3 regions of the Streptomyces sp. M2CJ-2 genome follow, and region 2 is predicted to be linked to each of the others. Evidence: riboswitches for the same ligand, from Rfam matches in the RefSeq annotation. Region 2 holds a riboswitch; each other region holds the start of a gene.
The links. Region 2 has a riboswitch for cyclic di-AMP ahead of JL475_RS04595 (transglycosylase SLT domain-containing protein). Riboswitches for the same ligand answer to the same signal wherever they lie in the genome.

Region 1 (4,985 bases), on a different contig from region 2:
GATCGCCCAGTTCGTGCACCTGGAGCACCGGGCCCCCGGCCGGGACATCTCCCTCTACGTCAACTCGCCCGGCGGCTCCTTCCACGCCATGTCGGCGATCCACGACACCCTGCGCCACCTCGCCTGCGAGGTGGAGACGGTCTGCCTGGGCCAGGCGGCCGGGACAGCCGCGCTGCTGCTGGCCGCCGGGACGCCGGGCAAGCGGTACGTACTGCCCGGGGCCCGACTGGTGCTCCGCCAGCCCGTGCTGACGGAGCCGGTGGAGGGCAGGGCGAGCGACCTGGCCGTGCAGGCCGAGGAGCTGACACGCGTTCGGGCCCGGATCGAGGAGATGCTGGTCCGGCACACCCGCCGCACCCCGGAGCAGGCACGGTCGGACATCGAGCGGGACACGGTCCTCGACGCCCGGGCAGCGGTGGACTACGGCCTCGCGGACCGGATCGTGACCCGCCGCGAGGGCCTCCAGGCCACTCCCGGCACGAGGTGAGCCGCCGATGTTGCCACCCGAACTACCGCCGCTGCCCGCGCTGACCAGCGCCGAGGCCGAGTTGATCGACCGTTACCTCGAGGCCGTCGACCTGCTCGGCCGGATCAACCCGGCCCGCGACGGTGACACCTACCGGGGACTGCGTGCCGCGCAGGCACTGGTCGGCAAGGCCGTCGCCCTGCGCGACGCACTGGCCCTGATGCACCGGCGCGGCGAGACCGAACTGCACACCGCCACCCTGGCCCGCGCGTTGCGGGTGCTGGACGGCGAGCGACGCACGGCCCGCGTCATCCTGCCTCCGGGCTCCGGCAGTTGACGCCCCTACCGGTCCGGACGGGGCGTGCGCCGGCGTCACGTCCGCACCTGAGTCGAAACGGACCAAAAGACGTACCCCCATGCGGCGTAGATGCGCGACTTCTTTTCGGGCCGCCGAGGTTGCGCACCACGCGCACCCCATTTCGGAATCAAGTACTCCGATGCTGGTCCGGGGCTCCTCGGCACCCTGGACGGTGCCCCGAACGCAGCGCTGTCCACCCGAACGGATGAGTGGTGAGTAACAACACAAACCCCCGGTTCCAGTGGGATTTCGGGCCGACCATTGCCAAGATCGCTCACTGACGACAAGCCCCCGCCGCCGCGGCGGGGCGATCCGGGCGGACGCCGAGTCCTGCCGCCGCCCGGATGACCGGTCGACAGGAGTGGATCGGCAGGAGTGGAGGACCCGAGCACGACGGGTCGCCGGAGCGGAGGTTCTCGTTCCGAGCAGCCCTTGGGGTGAAGCCGCACATGTGCGGCCGGGCAACTTCGCCAGCCCGAATCCGACAGGTCATCCTTCACAGGCGGCTGACGAAGGGTTGCGCATGTCCGCGCTCAATCGTGTCCCGTCTCTCATGGCTCGGGCCGGCACGGCCTCGGCTCTCACCCTCGCCGCCGTGGGCGGCTCGCTCGTGGTTCCCGGTGCCGCCTCGGAGGCGGCGGCAGCGAGTACGGCCACCAAGGCCCTCCAGGTCGCGGCGTCCAAGGAGGGTTCGCCCTACCGGTGGGGCGCCACCGGACCGTCCCGCTTCGACTGCTCCGGCCTGACCCTCTACTCCTTCAAGAAGGCGGGCAAGAAACTGCCGCGCACCGCCGCCCAGCAGTACAACAAGACACGCCAGGTCTCGGCCTCCCAACGCAAGGCGGGCGACCTGGTGTTCTTCCACTCGGGCCAGAACATCTACCACGTCGGCATCTACGCGGGCCAGAACAAGATCTGGCACGCCCCGAAGACCGGGGACGTGGTGCGCCTGCAGAAGATCTGGACCCGCAGCGTCTGGTACGGCCGGGTCGGCTGAGCCGCGGGGCGGCGGCACACCCCCCTGTCGCCGCCTCCGCCGCTTTGTCGGGGAGTCACCGACGCGGCTGAGCCGTGCCGTTCCGTCGTGGCCCCTACGGCTCCTGCCGTCCCGCCGCCGTGACCGGCTCGGCCGGGACGGCCCACGGGAGCACGACGAAGACGGTCTTGCCGCCGTCCCTGGTGGGGCGGACCCTCATCCTGCCGCCGCGCTCCGCGGTCAGCCAGCGGATGATGACCAACCCCCGGCCGTTGTCCTGCTGGACCGCGGCGGGGAGCCGCTTGGGGAACCTCGGATGACTGTCGGTGACTCCGATGCGCAACCGCTCGTCGTGGTCGAGGGCGATGTCCACCGTGAACGTGGGCGACTGCCCGAGGGTGTGCTGCACGGCGTTGGTGGCCAGTTCGGACACGATCAGCCGCACGGTGTCGGACACTTCCGTGTCCGCCGGCATGCCCCACTCCGCCAGCGTGTCCATCACATGGACGCGCGCGGCGGAAACCGAGGCCGGATCGCTCGGCAGAGTGATGGATGCTTCCAGATGGTCTGCCATGGCGACGTCGTCCCTTTCCCACGGGTCCACGGTCCGGCACGGAGCGGCTGATTCGAGTACGGTCCCGCACTGGTGCTTCGTCGCCAGACTGCCATCACCGCAGGGTGTGGGCGACGATACGGCCAAGATATGCATATATCTGTCGCTCAAATCGGTGAACTCTGCGACGAGAGACCGTATGCGGGTGGCTCATGGGGAGTAAGGGGGAACGATGCAGCACGGTCCCGCGGTACGCCGCCGGAAACTGGGTGCCGAACTGCGCTCGCTGCGCACGTCGGCGGGGTTCACGAGCGGTGAGGCGGCCCGCCTGGTGGGCTGGCACCAGTCGAAGGTGAGCCGGATCGAGACGGGCACGAGCGGGGTGAAACCGGCCGATGTGCGGTTACTGCTCGACGCCTACGGCTTGGCGGACCGTCAGCTGCGGGAGTTGCTGCTGGTGTTGGCGGGGTCCGACGACAGCGGCGGACGGCATCACTGGTGGCACGCGTACCGGGGGGTACTGCCACCCACCTACCGGGACTTCATCAGCCTGGAGTCCCAGGCCGGCGCGATGCGCACCCTGGAGACCACAGTGGTTCCCGGGCTGTTGCAGACACCCGAGTACGCGCGGGCGGTGACCGAGGCCGCGCTGGAGGGCGCTTCGAAGGAGCGGCTGGACACGCTGGTGGAAGTGCGGCTGGCCCGGCAGGACGTGCTGCGGACGGAGCCGCCCCTGGAGCTGGCCGCCGTCCTGGACGAGGCGGTGCTGCGCCGGGAGGTCGGCGGTCCCGGCGTAATGACCCGGCAGCTGAACCGGCTCGTGGAGGCGGCACGCCTTCCCCATGTGCGGCTCCAGATCCTGCCGTTCACGGCAGGGGCGCACATCGGCGTCACCGGTCCTTTCGTCATCTTCTCATTTTCGCGCACCGCCGATCTGGATGTCGTGGTTCTCGACCACTTGACGAGTAGCCTCTATCTCGAGCGGAAAGAAGACCTCCGGGTGTACTCGGAGGCTTTCAACGCCCTTTCGATCCACGCCCTTTCGCCCGAGGACTCGTTGGATTTCATCGCCGGGACAGCTGCCGGCGCGTAAGGAGGCACGATGCCCGTACCGCCTCGGACCCTTCCCTCCAGCACCGACCTGCACGGTGTGCGGTGGCTGCGCAGCAGCCACAGCACGGGAGCGAACAACTGCGTCGAGACGGCCAGGCCCGCCACCGGCCCGGGTGCCGGGCTGCTCGCCGTACGCGATTCCAAGGACCCGTCCGGACCCGCGCTGCTCATCTCCCCCGGGAGCTGGACGAAGTTCGTGGCCTCGGTCCGCTGACCGGCAGCACCACCGACCCGACCACCCGACCGGCACCACCGACCGAACCGTCCGTCGTCGAGCGACCCACGGCCGTGCCCCGCCGACTCATGGCCGCGTCTCGCCGACCACCTGTACAGCGCGTTCGATCTCGGCCCCGGACAGGTCCGCGCGGGCGGTCAGTCTGAGCCGTGAGATGCCGTCGGGCACGGAAGGAGGACGGAAGCAGCCCACGGACAGGCCGGCCGCCCGGCAGTCGGCCGCCCATCGCACGGCCTGCTCCGGGGACGGGGCGCGCACGGAGACGACCGCGGCGTCGGGACGCACCGCTCGAAGACCCGCGGCCGTCAGCCGTCCGTGCAGTTCGCGCGCCACCTCGCCCGCCCGTGCGGCACGCCCGGGTTCCCGGCGCAGCAGCCGGAGCGCCGACAGCGCGGCGCCGGCGGCCGCGGGGGCGAGGCCCGTGTCGAAGATGAACGTCCGGGCCGCGTTGACGAGGTGTTCGACGACCCGTGCCGGGCCGAGCACCGCCCCGCCCTGGCTGCCGAGCGACTTGGACAGCGTGACCGTCGCGACGACGTCGTCGGCGCCGGCGAGTCCGGCCGCGTGCGGGGCGCCGCGTCCGCCGTCGCCCAGCACCCCGAGGCCGTGGGCGTCGTCGAGCACCAGTCCCGCGCCGTGCTCCCGGCACGCCTCGGCCAGCGCGGTGAGCGGGGCGGCGTCCCCGTCGACCGAGAAGACCGTGTCGGACACCACGACGGCCGGTCCGGCGTGCCCGTCCAGCGCCTTGCGCACGGCGTCCGGGTCGGCGTGCGCCGCGACCCGCGTCCCGCCGCGGGCCAGCCGGCAGCCGTCGATCAGCGAGGCGTGGTTGCCCGCGTCGGACACGATCAGCGAGCCGTGCGGGGCCAGCGCGGTGACGGCGGCGAGGTTGGCCGCGTAGCCGGAGGAGAAGACGAGGGCCGCCTCGAAGCCACAGAAGTCCGCCAGTTCGCGTTCCAGCGCGGTGTGCAGTTCGGTGGTGCCGGTGACGAGCCGGGACCCGGTCGCCCCGCCGCCCCAGGTCCGCGCGGCCCGTGCCGCGCCCTCAGTGACCTCCGGATGGCGGGCCAGGCCCAGGTAGTCGTTGCTCGCCAGATCGAGGAGCGGCGCGTCGGCGGCCCGCGGGCGCAGGGTCCGTACGAGTCCGGCCCGGCGCCGCAGCTCCGCCTGCTCATCGATCCAGCCGAACGCCATGGGTCCTCCGGGGCTTTTGTAGGCAATGCACAGACCTTAGCCGGGCGATCGGCGGACCCTTGTGTGGCCATGCCCACACCTGTGAAGCGC
Region 2 (4,985 bases):
GCAGCGCGGCCGGTTCGCGTTCGTCGAAGACGAACCGCACCGGTCCGGCCGCCTGGCGGCCGAGCCTGCGCTCCTTGGCCAGCGTGGTCTTCAGGAACTTGGGCGACTGGGTGCGCAGTACGGACTCGTAGGTCTCGTAGCCCTTCTCCACGTCGATGACATAGGTGGTGTGCTCCTCGGCCGCGTGCGGGACGAACAGGGCCTGATCCGCCTCCAGGTTGTCGAAGGCGAAGCTCGACACCGAGCAGGCGCGCAGCAGTTCACCGGTGTCCGGGGCGAGGCCCGGACGCAGGACGGCGCCCTGGCAGTCCGACACCCCGAGCCCGATCGCCCGGCCCTGCCCCCACGCGCCCCGCTCGTACGGCAGGAAGCCGGCCGGTTCGGCGGACGCCCCCTCGTACAGGACCGCCACCCGGGCCTGCGGCCGCACCCGGGACACGGCGGTGGCGAACTCCGGTTCCATGAACGGGCTGCGTGGTGCGTCCGTCGCGGCGCGCAGCTCACGCCAGCGTTCCCGCTCCCCCTCGCCGAGCTCCTCGAGCCTCAGCACACGTGTGCGTCCACTGCTCACCTGACCCCCCGATCAAGTCCCCCCTGGACTCTTGGAAGGTACCGCCCGGGACCACCAGGGCGGTAGGTAGCAGACCATGTTGTTGCCAAGTGGTGCAGAGGCCTTTAACAGGTCCGTACCCGCCGATGACGGAAACGGCCGGGCGGGCGGCCGTGGCGAGGCGGGCGCGCGGTCGTGGTGAAGCGGTCGGGCGGCGACGGCCCGGCGGTGGGGCGCGAAGGATAAGGGGTGAGGACGTGCGGACGGAGACGTTCCGGTCGAGGGTGAGTCGGGTGGGCACGGTGTCCGTATTCTCTGATCATGGCCGCACCCACCGATTGTTCACTCATCGCCACCGACCTGGACGGGACGCTGCTGCGCGGCGACGACTCTCTCTCCGACCGGTCTCTCGCCGCACTGGCGCTGGCGACGCGGGCCGGTGCCCGGCATCTCGTGGTGACGGGCCGCCCGGCCCCCGGAGTGCGGCCGCTCCTGGACAAGCTGGGGAGTACGGGGCTCGCGGTGTGCGGACAGGGCGCGCAGGTGTACGACGCCGGCGCGAACCGGCTGCTCCACTCCGTCACGCTGGACCGGGAACTGGCGGAGACCGCGCTCGGCAAGATCGAGGCCGAGGTGGGGGAGGTGTACGCCGCGGTCGACCAGGACGGGGTCGACGGACTCACCCTGATCGAGCCGGGCTACCGGATGCCGCACCCGACGCTGCCCGCCGTCCGGATCGGCCGACGGGACGATCTGTGGGTGCTGCCGATCACCAAGGTGCTGTTGCGTCACCCCTTCCTGAGTGACGACGAGTTGGCGGCGACGGCGCGTTCGGTGGTCGGTTCGCTGGCCACGGTCACCATGTCGGGGCCGGGCACCGTGGAACTCCAGCCGTGCGGTGTCACCAAGGCGACGGGGCTGGCGCTGGCCGCCGAGCACCTGGGGCTGAGCCGGGAACGGACCGTCGCCTTCGGCGACATGCCCAACGACATCCCGATGTTCCACTGGGCGGCCCACGGTGTCGCCATGGCCAACGCGCACCCCGAGCTGAAGGCGGTGGCCGACGAGATCACCACGACGAACGAGGACGACGGCGTGGCCGTCGTCCTCGAGCGGTTGTTCGGCACAGCGGGCGGGGTGGGGCGGGGCGGCACGCGCCCCGACACGTGCCGTCCCGGCCTCCGCGCCGACGGGTGACCCCGTGGGCCGGGCGTGCCCCGGTGCGCCCGGACGTCTCAGTAGGCGCCGAAGACGTTGTCGATCGAGCCGTAGCGGTCCGCCGCGTAGTTGCAGGCAGCCGTGATGTTCGCGACCGGGTCGAACGGGTCGAAGGCCGTGCCGGGCACGTGGTACGCCTGGAAGGTCGGGTCGATGACCTGCAGCAGGCCCTTCGACGGGGTGCCGGCGACGGCGTTGGAGTCCCACAGGTTGATGGCCTGCGGGTTGCCGGAGGACTCGCGCATGATGTTGCGGTGGATGGAGTCGTAGCTGCCGGGAATGCCGTGCCGCGCCATGATCGACAGCGACTCGCGGATCCAGCCGTCGAGGTTGTCCGGGTACGCCGTCTCGGTGCCGGCGGCGGCCGGGGCGGACGACACGGGGGTGGCGGGAGCGGCGGCGGCGCTGGTGGCGCCGAACACCGGAAGGGCGATCGCTGCGACGCCGGCGACGGCGAGGGAGCGGACGAGGCGGGTGCGGCCGAAGCGGCGCCGACCGGATGCGGGCATGGCGGGCATGTGTGCGTTCCTCTCCTACGCCTGCGAGGTGAGCTGTCGGGTTCGGGCGGGAGAGTGCCCGGCCGCGCCCCTGAGGGCATGGCTTCACCCCGAGCCGTCCCGGTGCGAACCGGTCCGGCGACTTACCTGGGTCCCCCGCTCCTGCCGTGCGTGAGTGAGTTGATCGACGGGTGGTGCGGGCGGTGGCAGGATTCGGCGTCCGCCCGACAGGCCGGGAACGTATGCGAGAGCGCATGTCGGGAACAAGCGCGAGCGTCACGTATGACGCCATTTGATCTTGCTTTGGGCTATTTGGGGGACTTGATCCCCTGCGGGTGCCGACGGTCAACTCGCGTTCGGTGGAAGGGGAAACGCCCGTACGGGGGAGTCGCGGAGGTGTCGGGGTGTGCGTGACCGACCTCACTGGCCGCACCGCGCGGGCGCATTTGCCGCCAACGGGAATTCGATTGTCAATTACGGCAAATCGGGCACCGGGGCGGGCAGGATGGATCGTGTGTCGAGATGTGGTTCGGGGTGTACCGGTGCGCGGGCGGGTTTCGTCAGAGAAGTTGACAAATGCCCCTTTTTGTCACCTGATCGGAAACGATCTGATGGTGATCCGATATCGGAGGACGTCGTGACGTGCCGTTCGCGCGTGCTTGGGTGAGTTTGGGGAATGTGGGTGCTGGCGGTGATCGAAACATGACCGGATACGCTGACTCGAGTGATGTCAGCGACCTGTCGACAACCAGCGACCTCTCGGTGAACGGTGCAGGACGTCTGAGCGCCAGTGGACACCAGCAGACAGGAGACCCCTCGTGACCGTCGTCGGGCCATTCGGGCTGAGCGTGCGGGACCAGGCTCTGGAAGCCGATGTCCGGGCCGGGATGACGGCTGTCGAGGAAGGGCTGCTCGAGGCCACCAAGAGTGAGGTCCCCTTCATCACGGGTGCCGCTCAGCACCTGGTGCGGGCCGGCGGCAAGCGGTTCCGGCCGCTGCTCGTGATGCTCGCCGCCCAGTTCGGCGACCCCTACGCGCCCGGCGTCGTACCGTCCGCCGTGGTCGTGGAGCTGACCCACCTGGCCACGCTCTACCACGACGACGTGATGGACGACGCGGGTGTGCGGCGCGGGGTGCCCAGCGCGAACACCCGCTGGGGCAACTCCGTCGCGGTCCTCACCGGCGACTTCCTCTTCGCGCGCGCCTCGGACATCCTGGCCGACCTCGGACCGGAGGCCGTACGGGTGCAGGCGGAGGCGTTCGAGCGGCTGGTCTCCGGTCAGATCATGGAGACCGCGGGGCCGCAGGACGGCCGCGATCCGGTCGACCACTACCTGGACGTCCTCGGTGGCAAGACCGGCTCACTGGTCGCCGTCTCGTGCCGGTTCGGCGCCATGATGTCCGGCGCGGACGACACGGTCGTGGACGTGCTGACCCAGTACGGCGAGCGGCTCGGGATCGCCTTCCAGCTCGCCGACGACGTGCTGGACATCGCCTCCGACTCCCACGAGTCCGGCAAGACCCCGGGCACCGACCTGCGCGAGGGCATTCCGACCCTGCCCGTGCTGCGGCTGCGCGAGCGAGCGGCCCGGCTGGGCCTGCCCGAGGACGTCGCGCTGTGCGAGCTGCTGGACTCCGACCTCAGTGACGACGGCCGGCACGCCGAGGCGCTGCGACTGCTGCGCGCGCACCCCGCGCTGGAGCAGGCCCGCCGGGACACCGTGCGCTATGCGCAGGAGGCGCGCGCGGCGCTGGCACCGCTGCCGGAGTGCGAATCGAAGAAGGCCCTGGTCGAACTGTGCGACGCGGTGGTGCACCGGGCCGGCTGACTCGCCCGCCGCCCCCGACCCCTACTGGTCGGGGGAGGAAACACCTCCTCGTGTCATACCGCAGCAGTACACGGAGTTGAGTCCGGGGTCTGACGCTTCCTCTCGCGGTGTTTGGTCAGATGGACCATGACGGACACCACTCCTCACCGATTCGGGTGAGAATGGCGGCTCAGAGTGTGACTGGTGCGAGGAACACGAGACGCGGGCCGCCGCCGACCACGGAGGTAGGGCACACATGGCACCGTACGAATCCGACGACACGACGACCGCGGGGGCGACCCGCGAGCCGGGCGCGGGCCGGCGCAGGGCCGCGCGGTACGTCGTCCCGGTCACGGTGATGGGAGTGGCGGCCGCGACCATCGGGCTCGTCCCCGCGATCGCGAACTCCGGCGACCCGGACCTGCCGGAGATCACCGCCGCGCAACTCATCGAGAAGATGGCCGAGTCGGACACCGAGCAGCTGTCCGGCACCGTGAAGATCACCACCGACCTCGGACTGCCGGACCTCGGCGGCCTGGAGAGCAGCCTGGCCTCCGGCGCCCTGGACCGCGGCGAGGGCGGCTCGTCCGCCGACCCGTCCGCCAAGCTCACCGAGCTGGCCTCCGGTACGCACACCCTGCGCGTCGCGGTCGACGGCCCCGACCGGCAGAAGGTGTCGCTGCTCGAGAGCGCCGCCGAGTACAGCCTGATCCACAACGGCAAGGACGTCTGGGGCTACGACAGCGCGTCCGACGAGGTCTACCACGGCATCGCCGACGAGTCCGCCGAGGGTGGATCCGCCGAGGGGGAGAAGGGGAAGCAGCAGCCCCCGGCCACGCCGAAGGACTTCGCCGAGGAGGCGCTGAAGGCGGTCGACGACACCACGTCCGTCACCGTCGACGGCACCGCGCA
Region 3 (4,985 bases), on a different contig from region 2:
GGCGATCCTCACCTTGATGTCGTCCGGGGACAGCGTCCCCTTTGCCGTCACGTGGTCCCCCGAGGACTCCCCGCGCAACCGGCGCCCTATCCACGGCACCAGGTACTCGCGCGCCCAGTGGACGTCGTCCCGCCGGACGTCGAGGCTGCCGCGCGGCGGCAGCGGGGGCCAGGGCTGCTCCGGGTCGGCCGGGACGTCCAGGCCGAGGGTCTGGCCCGCGCGGAGCGCCACGCGCGTGTGCCCCTCGGGCGACAGGTGGAGCCGGTCGGCGTCCCAGGCCCTGCGGTCCTGGACGCTCTTCAGGGACCACAGGTCGAGCACCGGGCAGCCGTACCGGTCGGCGACGGCCCGCACATGCCCGTTGTAGGTGGCGATCTTGCCGCGCAGATGCTTGAGCAGGGGCACGCCCCGGGTGTCGAACCCCGTGGTCACCAGGACCGTGCCGGAGACCGCCGTGAGCGCGGCCACAGCCCGCTCGAAACGCTCGGCCACCTCGTCGGGGTCGGTGCCGGGGCGGAGGATGTCGTTGCCGCCCGCACAGAAGGAGACCAGTGCGGGAGCCAGTTCGACGGCCCGCGGAACCTGGTCGGCCATGATCTGGTCGAGCAGTTTTCCGCGCACCGCGAGATTCGTGTACCGGAAGTCGCCTTCGGGGCGAAGGTCGGCGAGAAGTACGGCGAACCGGTCGGCCCAGCCGACGAACGCCCCGTCCGGGCCGGGGTCGCCGACGCCCTCGGTGAAGCTGTCCCCCACCGCCACGTACGACCCGATCACTGATGTGCTGTCACTCTTCGAATCGTCTGCCACGAGGGGACATGATTCCCTTTCGAATGTGACCTACGCGACCGTAGGAAGGGGTTGACGCGCGGTGAGATAAGCCACTCCCGAAGCATTGCCCCATTCCGGAACAGTCCTGTCGGCGAGAACGTTGAGGGCGAAACACGGCGAAGGCCGGACCCCGGGATCGGGGTCCGGCCTTCGCCGTGCGTCAGGCGGGTCGTCGCGGGGGTCAGGCGATGGAGATGCCCTTCGCACCGAGGTAGGCGACCGGGTCCACGTCCGAGCCGTAGTTCGGCGTGGTGCGGATCTCGAAGTGCAGGTGCGGGCCGGTCGAGTTGCCGGTGGACCCCGAGAGGCCGACCTGCTGGCCGCCGCTCACGGTCTGGCCGGCCGAGACGGACAGCGAGGACAGGTGGGCGTACTGGGCGTAGTGGCCGTCCTCGAGCTTGATGACGACCTGGTTGCCGTACGCACCGGCCCAGCCCGCGGAGACGACGGTGCCCGGGCCGACGGCCTTCAGGGAGGTACCGGTCGGAATGGCGAAGTCGACACCGGTGTGGTAGCCGCTGGACCACATGCTGCCGGCCACCTTGTAGGCGGTGCCGAGGCCGCCACCGGGCACCGGCGAGCTGTAAGCGGAGGTGTTCGCGGCCCGGTTCGCGGTCGTGGCGCCGGAGGAGGCCTTCGGCGCGGACTGCTCGGACTGCTTCGGCGCGGAGGACGGAGCGGACGAAGAGGGCAGACCCAGGGAACCGGAAGGACCGGAAGAGGCCGACTTCTTCGGCGTGCTCGTCGCGGCCTCGCCGTCGACGGAGAGCTTCAGACCGGGGTGGATGAGCGACGGGTCGTCACCCACGGCCTCCCGGTTGTCGGCGTAGAGCTGCTTCCAGCCGCCGTCTATGTTCTCGGACTCGGCGATCTTCGCCAGGTAGTCGCCGCCCTTCACGATGTACGTGCGGGCGACGCCGTCCTTGCCGCTGTCGGCCTTCTTGCCGTCGGCCTTCTTGTCGGCGACGGAGAACGACTGGACTGCCTTCTCCGGGGCCGCCTGCGCAGGGGCGGCGTTCGCTCCGGTGGCGCCGAGAAGCGGCAGGGCGAGCGCGACGCCACCGGTGCCGGCGACGGCGATGGAACGGGTGAAACGCAGAGCGCGGGGACGGCGGTGCTTACCCTTTGCGGGCATGACGAATTCCTCTCCGGCGCCTACGAGGTGAGCTGTCGGGTTCGGACTGGAGATGCCCGGCCGCGTCGAGACGCGACTTAACCCCGAGCCTGTTCCGGAGACCGGAACAGGCGGTGGTACCTGTGGGTCCCCCGCTCCTGCCGTACACGGGTCAGTGTGTGCGGGCTCCGGGCGGCGGCAGGATTAGGCGTCCGTCCGGATCGATGGCGAACGTAGGCGACCACGCCACAAAGGGACAAGCGCGATGTTCCGAGCGAAGGCCCTTTTCTGTGCCCCATTGACCTGAATTCCGTCACACAGAGTCGCCCCGGATTTCCCGCACCCCCCGAATTCCCTTGCGAAACACCGGAATTACGTGAACATGGCGACAACGCATCGTCACCGATATGACGATGCTCACCACACCCTCCCCATATCCCCTTCCATCGGGGCACGTTGTGTCGAATGGAACTAAACGGACAGAACGCCTTCAATTACCCGATCGGGGGCGCTCCGCTCCGGCCGGACGGCGGGCCCGGAACGCCCGTGCCGACCGATCCGCGGACAACTCATTGCCCCCGACAGGCATGTCGTATCGTCGAGTGACACCCGTCGGCGCCTCCCCGCCGACGGCGAGAGGGAGGGGCCCCTGTGACGCAGCACATCCCGTCGACCGAACCCGAGCTGACCGGAGTGCGGAACTTCCGAGACGTGGGCGGACTGCCGACCGTGGACGGCCGCCGGGTACGGCACGGCGTGCTGTTCCGCAGCGGTCATCTCGCCCACGCCACCGCGTCGGACGCCGACTTCCTGTCCTCCCTGGGACTGCGCACCGTCTTCGACTTCCGCAACGCGGCCGACCAGAAGCTGGACGGCCACGACATCGAACTGCCCGGCGTGCGCCATGTGAACCTGCCGCTGAGCGACCCGGCCGACGGCGCCCGGTTCTGGAGGATGGTCCGCGACGGCGACCTGGACCAGCTGCGCTCGATCCTCGCCGACGGCAAGGGGGCGGGCCGGATGATCGCCTCGTACCGCGCGATCGTCAGGGAACGCACCGCCGAGCACTCCCAGGTGCTGCGCTCGCTCACCGAGGAAGGCGCCCCCGCGCTGATGCACTGCGCGGCGGGCAAGGACCGCGCGGGCCTGTCGGTGGCGGTGACGCTGCTCGCCCTGGGCGTGGAGCGGGACGCGATCTTCGACGACTACCTCAAGTCCAGCGCCAAGCACCGCCGCTACAAGGTGCGTCGCAGCGGCAGCTCCGCCTCGGCCTACTCCCCCGAGGTCATGGAGCTGCTCGACCCCCTGTTCGACGCCCGCGCCGAATATCTGTCCGCCGCCCTGGAGACCATCGAGGAGACCTGGGGCGGCGTGGACCCCTACCTCGAGACGGCGCTCGGGCTCACCCCCGAAAGCCGGGAGCGACTGCGCGAGCGCCTGCTCGACTGAGGGACCACCCGTCCGGGCAGTGCCTCACGGGGGCACCGCCCGGACGGGCTCCGAGGGCTACTGCTTCGCGCCCAGCGCGAACAGCAGATAGATGAAGGCCGCGAAGAGGTGCCCCACCACGACGTAGACGAACAGCCTCACCCACAGGGCGCGAGGGAACTTCTCCTCCAGGTCTTTCATGACACATCTCCATGGGTGGGGCCCAGGCACAGGGCGGCCGTGGGGCTCTGCAACAGGGTATGCACGAAGAGCAGCTCGACCCCGTCGGGGTCCTGAGCGGCGATACGGTGCGGGGTCAGCGAGTCGAAGTGCGCGCTGTCGCCCGGGGCCAGCCGGTGCAGCGCGTCCCCGAGGCGCAGCAGCAGCCGCCCCTTGAGGACGTACAGCCATTCCTCCCCCGGGTGGACCCGCACGATGCCGCTCTGGGAGCCGTGGGGAACCTCGACCCGCAGGGCCTGCATCCCGCGCCCGGGGGAGCCGGCCTGCCGGTACGTCCAGCCGCCCGCGACGGTCGGCTCCGTCTCAGCGGCGCGCAGCACCGTGTCATGGTCGGCGATCGTCTCACCGAGCAGTTCCGAGACGGTCGTACCGTAGATACGGGCCAGGGAGAGCAGCATGGGCAGCGAGGGCTGGCGCTGCCCGGTCTCCAGCCGGGAGAGATGGGCGGGCGACAGCCCCGCGTCGCGTGCCGCGGCCTCCAGGGTCAGACCTGCCCGGCGGCGCAGTGCGCGCAGGTGCGGCGCGACCGCGGGAAGCGCGGCGGCCGGTTCGGCCGACGGCTCGCTCTCGGGGGTGCTCATGACCTCATTCAGCAGCATTATTGCCCGTGGGGCAAATTTCTTGCCTCACGGGCAAAAAGGGGCGGGTGTCACGACCCGGCAGGCAGCACGGCCGGACGGGGCCAGTGTCTCACCGGCCGGCGACCGCCTGCTTCATCAGGGTCCTGCCGAACTCCCACACCAGACCGCCGTCGTGGGCGTCGTCCATCACCGCCGTGAAGGCGCCCACGAACCGGTCCACGTCCCGCTCGTCGATGATCAGCGGCGGGATCAGTTTGATCACCTCCATGTGGTCGCCGGAGACCTGGGTGAGGATCCTGTGCCGCCGCAGCAGCGGCACGACCACCATCTGTGCGAAGAGCCCCTTGCGCGCGGCCTGCAGCGCGGCCCAGCGGCCGCGCAGCTTGAGCGACCGCGGCCGGCCGAACTCGATGCCGATCATCAGGCCCCGGCCGCGGACCTCGGCCAGCAGCTCGTACTTCTCGGTCAGTGCCGCGAGCCGGGACCGCAGCAGCTCTCCGGTGGCCCGGGCGTGCGCGACGATGTGCTCGTTCTCCATGACCGACAGGACCGCGAGGCCCGCGGCCATCGCCTGGGCGTTGGCCCCGAAGCTGGCCGAGTGGACCAGCACCCGGTCCATCGACGAGTAGACCTTGCGGAAGATCCATTCCTTGCCGAGCGTGGCCCCCACCGGCACATAGCCGCCGGAGAGCGCCTTGGCCACGCACACCAGGTCCGGCTCGACTCCCTCCTCGTGCTGGTAGGCGTAGAAGTCGCCGGTCCGCCCGAGTCCGGTCTGCACCTCGTCGGCGATC

Region 1: another riboswitch for cyclic di-AMP. It lies ahead of JL475_RS01145 (C40 family peptidase); the one in region 2 lies ahead of JL475_RS04595 (transglycosylase SLT domain-containing protein).
Region 3: another riboswitch for cyclic di-AMP. It lies ahead of JL475_RS25245 (M23 family metallopeptidase); the one in region 2 lies ahead of JL475_RS04595 (transglycosylase SLT domain-containing protein).

Annotation. Positions count from the first base shown of each region.
Region 1 is NZ_JAESIF010000001.1:169,293-174,277, reverse strand. Features, by position in the region: gene JL475_RS01155 (ATP-dependent Clp protease proteolytic subunit) at 1-487, shown strand, start outside; gene JL475_RS01150 (hypothetical protein) at 495-803, shown strand; cyclic di-AMP (ydaO/yuaA leader) riboswitch at 1,136-1,344, shown strand; gene JL475_RS01145 (C40 family peptidase) at 1,348-1,821, shown strand; gene JL475_RS01140 (ATP-binding protein) at 1,916-2,374, opposite strand; gene JL475_RS01135 (helix-turn-helix transcriptional regulator) at 2,586-3,446, shown strand; gene JL475_RS01130 (DUF397 domain-containing protein) at 3,456-3,680, shown strand; gene JL475_RS01125 (8-amino-7-oxononanoate synthase) at 3,768-4,895, opposite strand.
Region 2 is NZ_JAESIF010000003.1:65,094-70,078, forward strand. Features, by position in the region: gene JL475_RS04585 (GNAT family N-acetyltransferase) at 1-550, opposite strand, end outside; gene JL475_RS04590 (HAD family hydrolase) at 872-1,747, shown strand; gene JL475_RS04595 (transglycosylase SLT domain-containing protein) at 1,786-2,277, opposite strand; cyclic di-AMP (ydaO/yuaA leader) riboswitch at 2,290-2,453, opposite strand; gene JL475_RS04600 (polyprenyl synthetase family protein) at 3,084-4,094, shown strand; gene JL475_RS04605 (DUF2092 domain-containing protein) at 4,330-4,985, shown strand, end outside.
Region 3 is NZ_JAESIF010000038.1:61,490-66,474, forward strand. Features, by position in the region: gene JL475_RS25240 (SGNH/GDSL hydrolase family protein) at 1-774, opposite strand, end outside; gene JL475_RS25245 (M23 family metallopeptidase) at 1,010-1,963, opposite strand; cyclic di-AMP (ydaO/yuaA leader) riboswitch at 1,968-2,130, opposite strand; gene JL475_RS25250 (tyrosine-protein phosphatase) at 2,594-3,391, shown strand; gene JL475_RS25255 (DUF6126 family protein) at 3,449-3,571, opposite strand; gene JL475_RS25260 (helix-turn-helix domain-containing protein) at 3,568-4,191, opposite strand; gene JL475_RS25265 (aspartate aminotransferase family protein) at 4,301-4,985, opposite strand, start outside.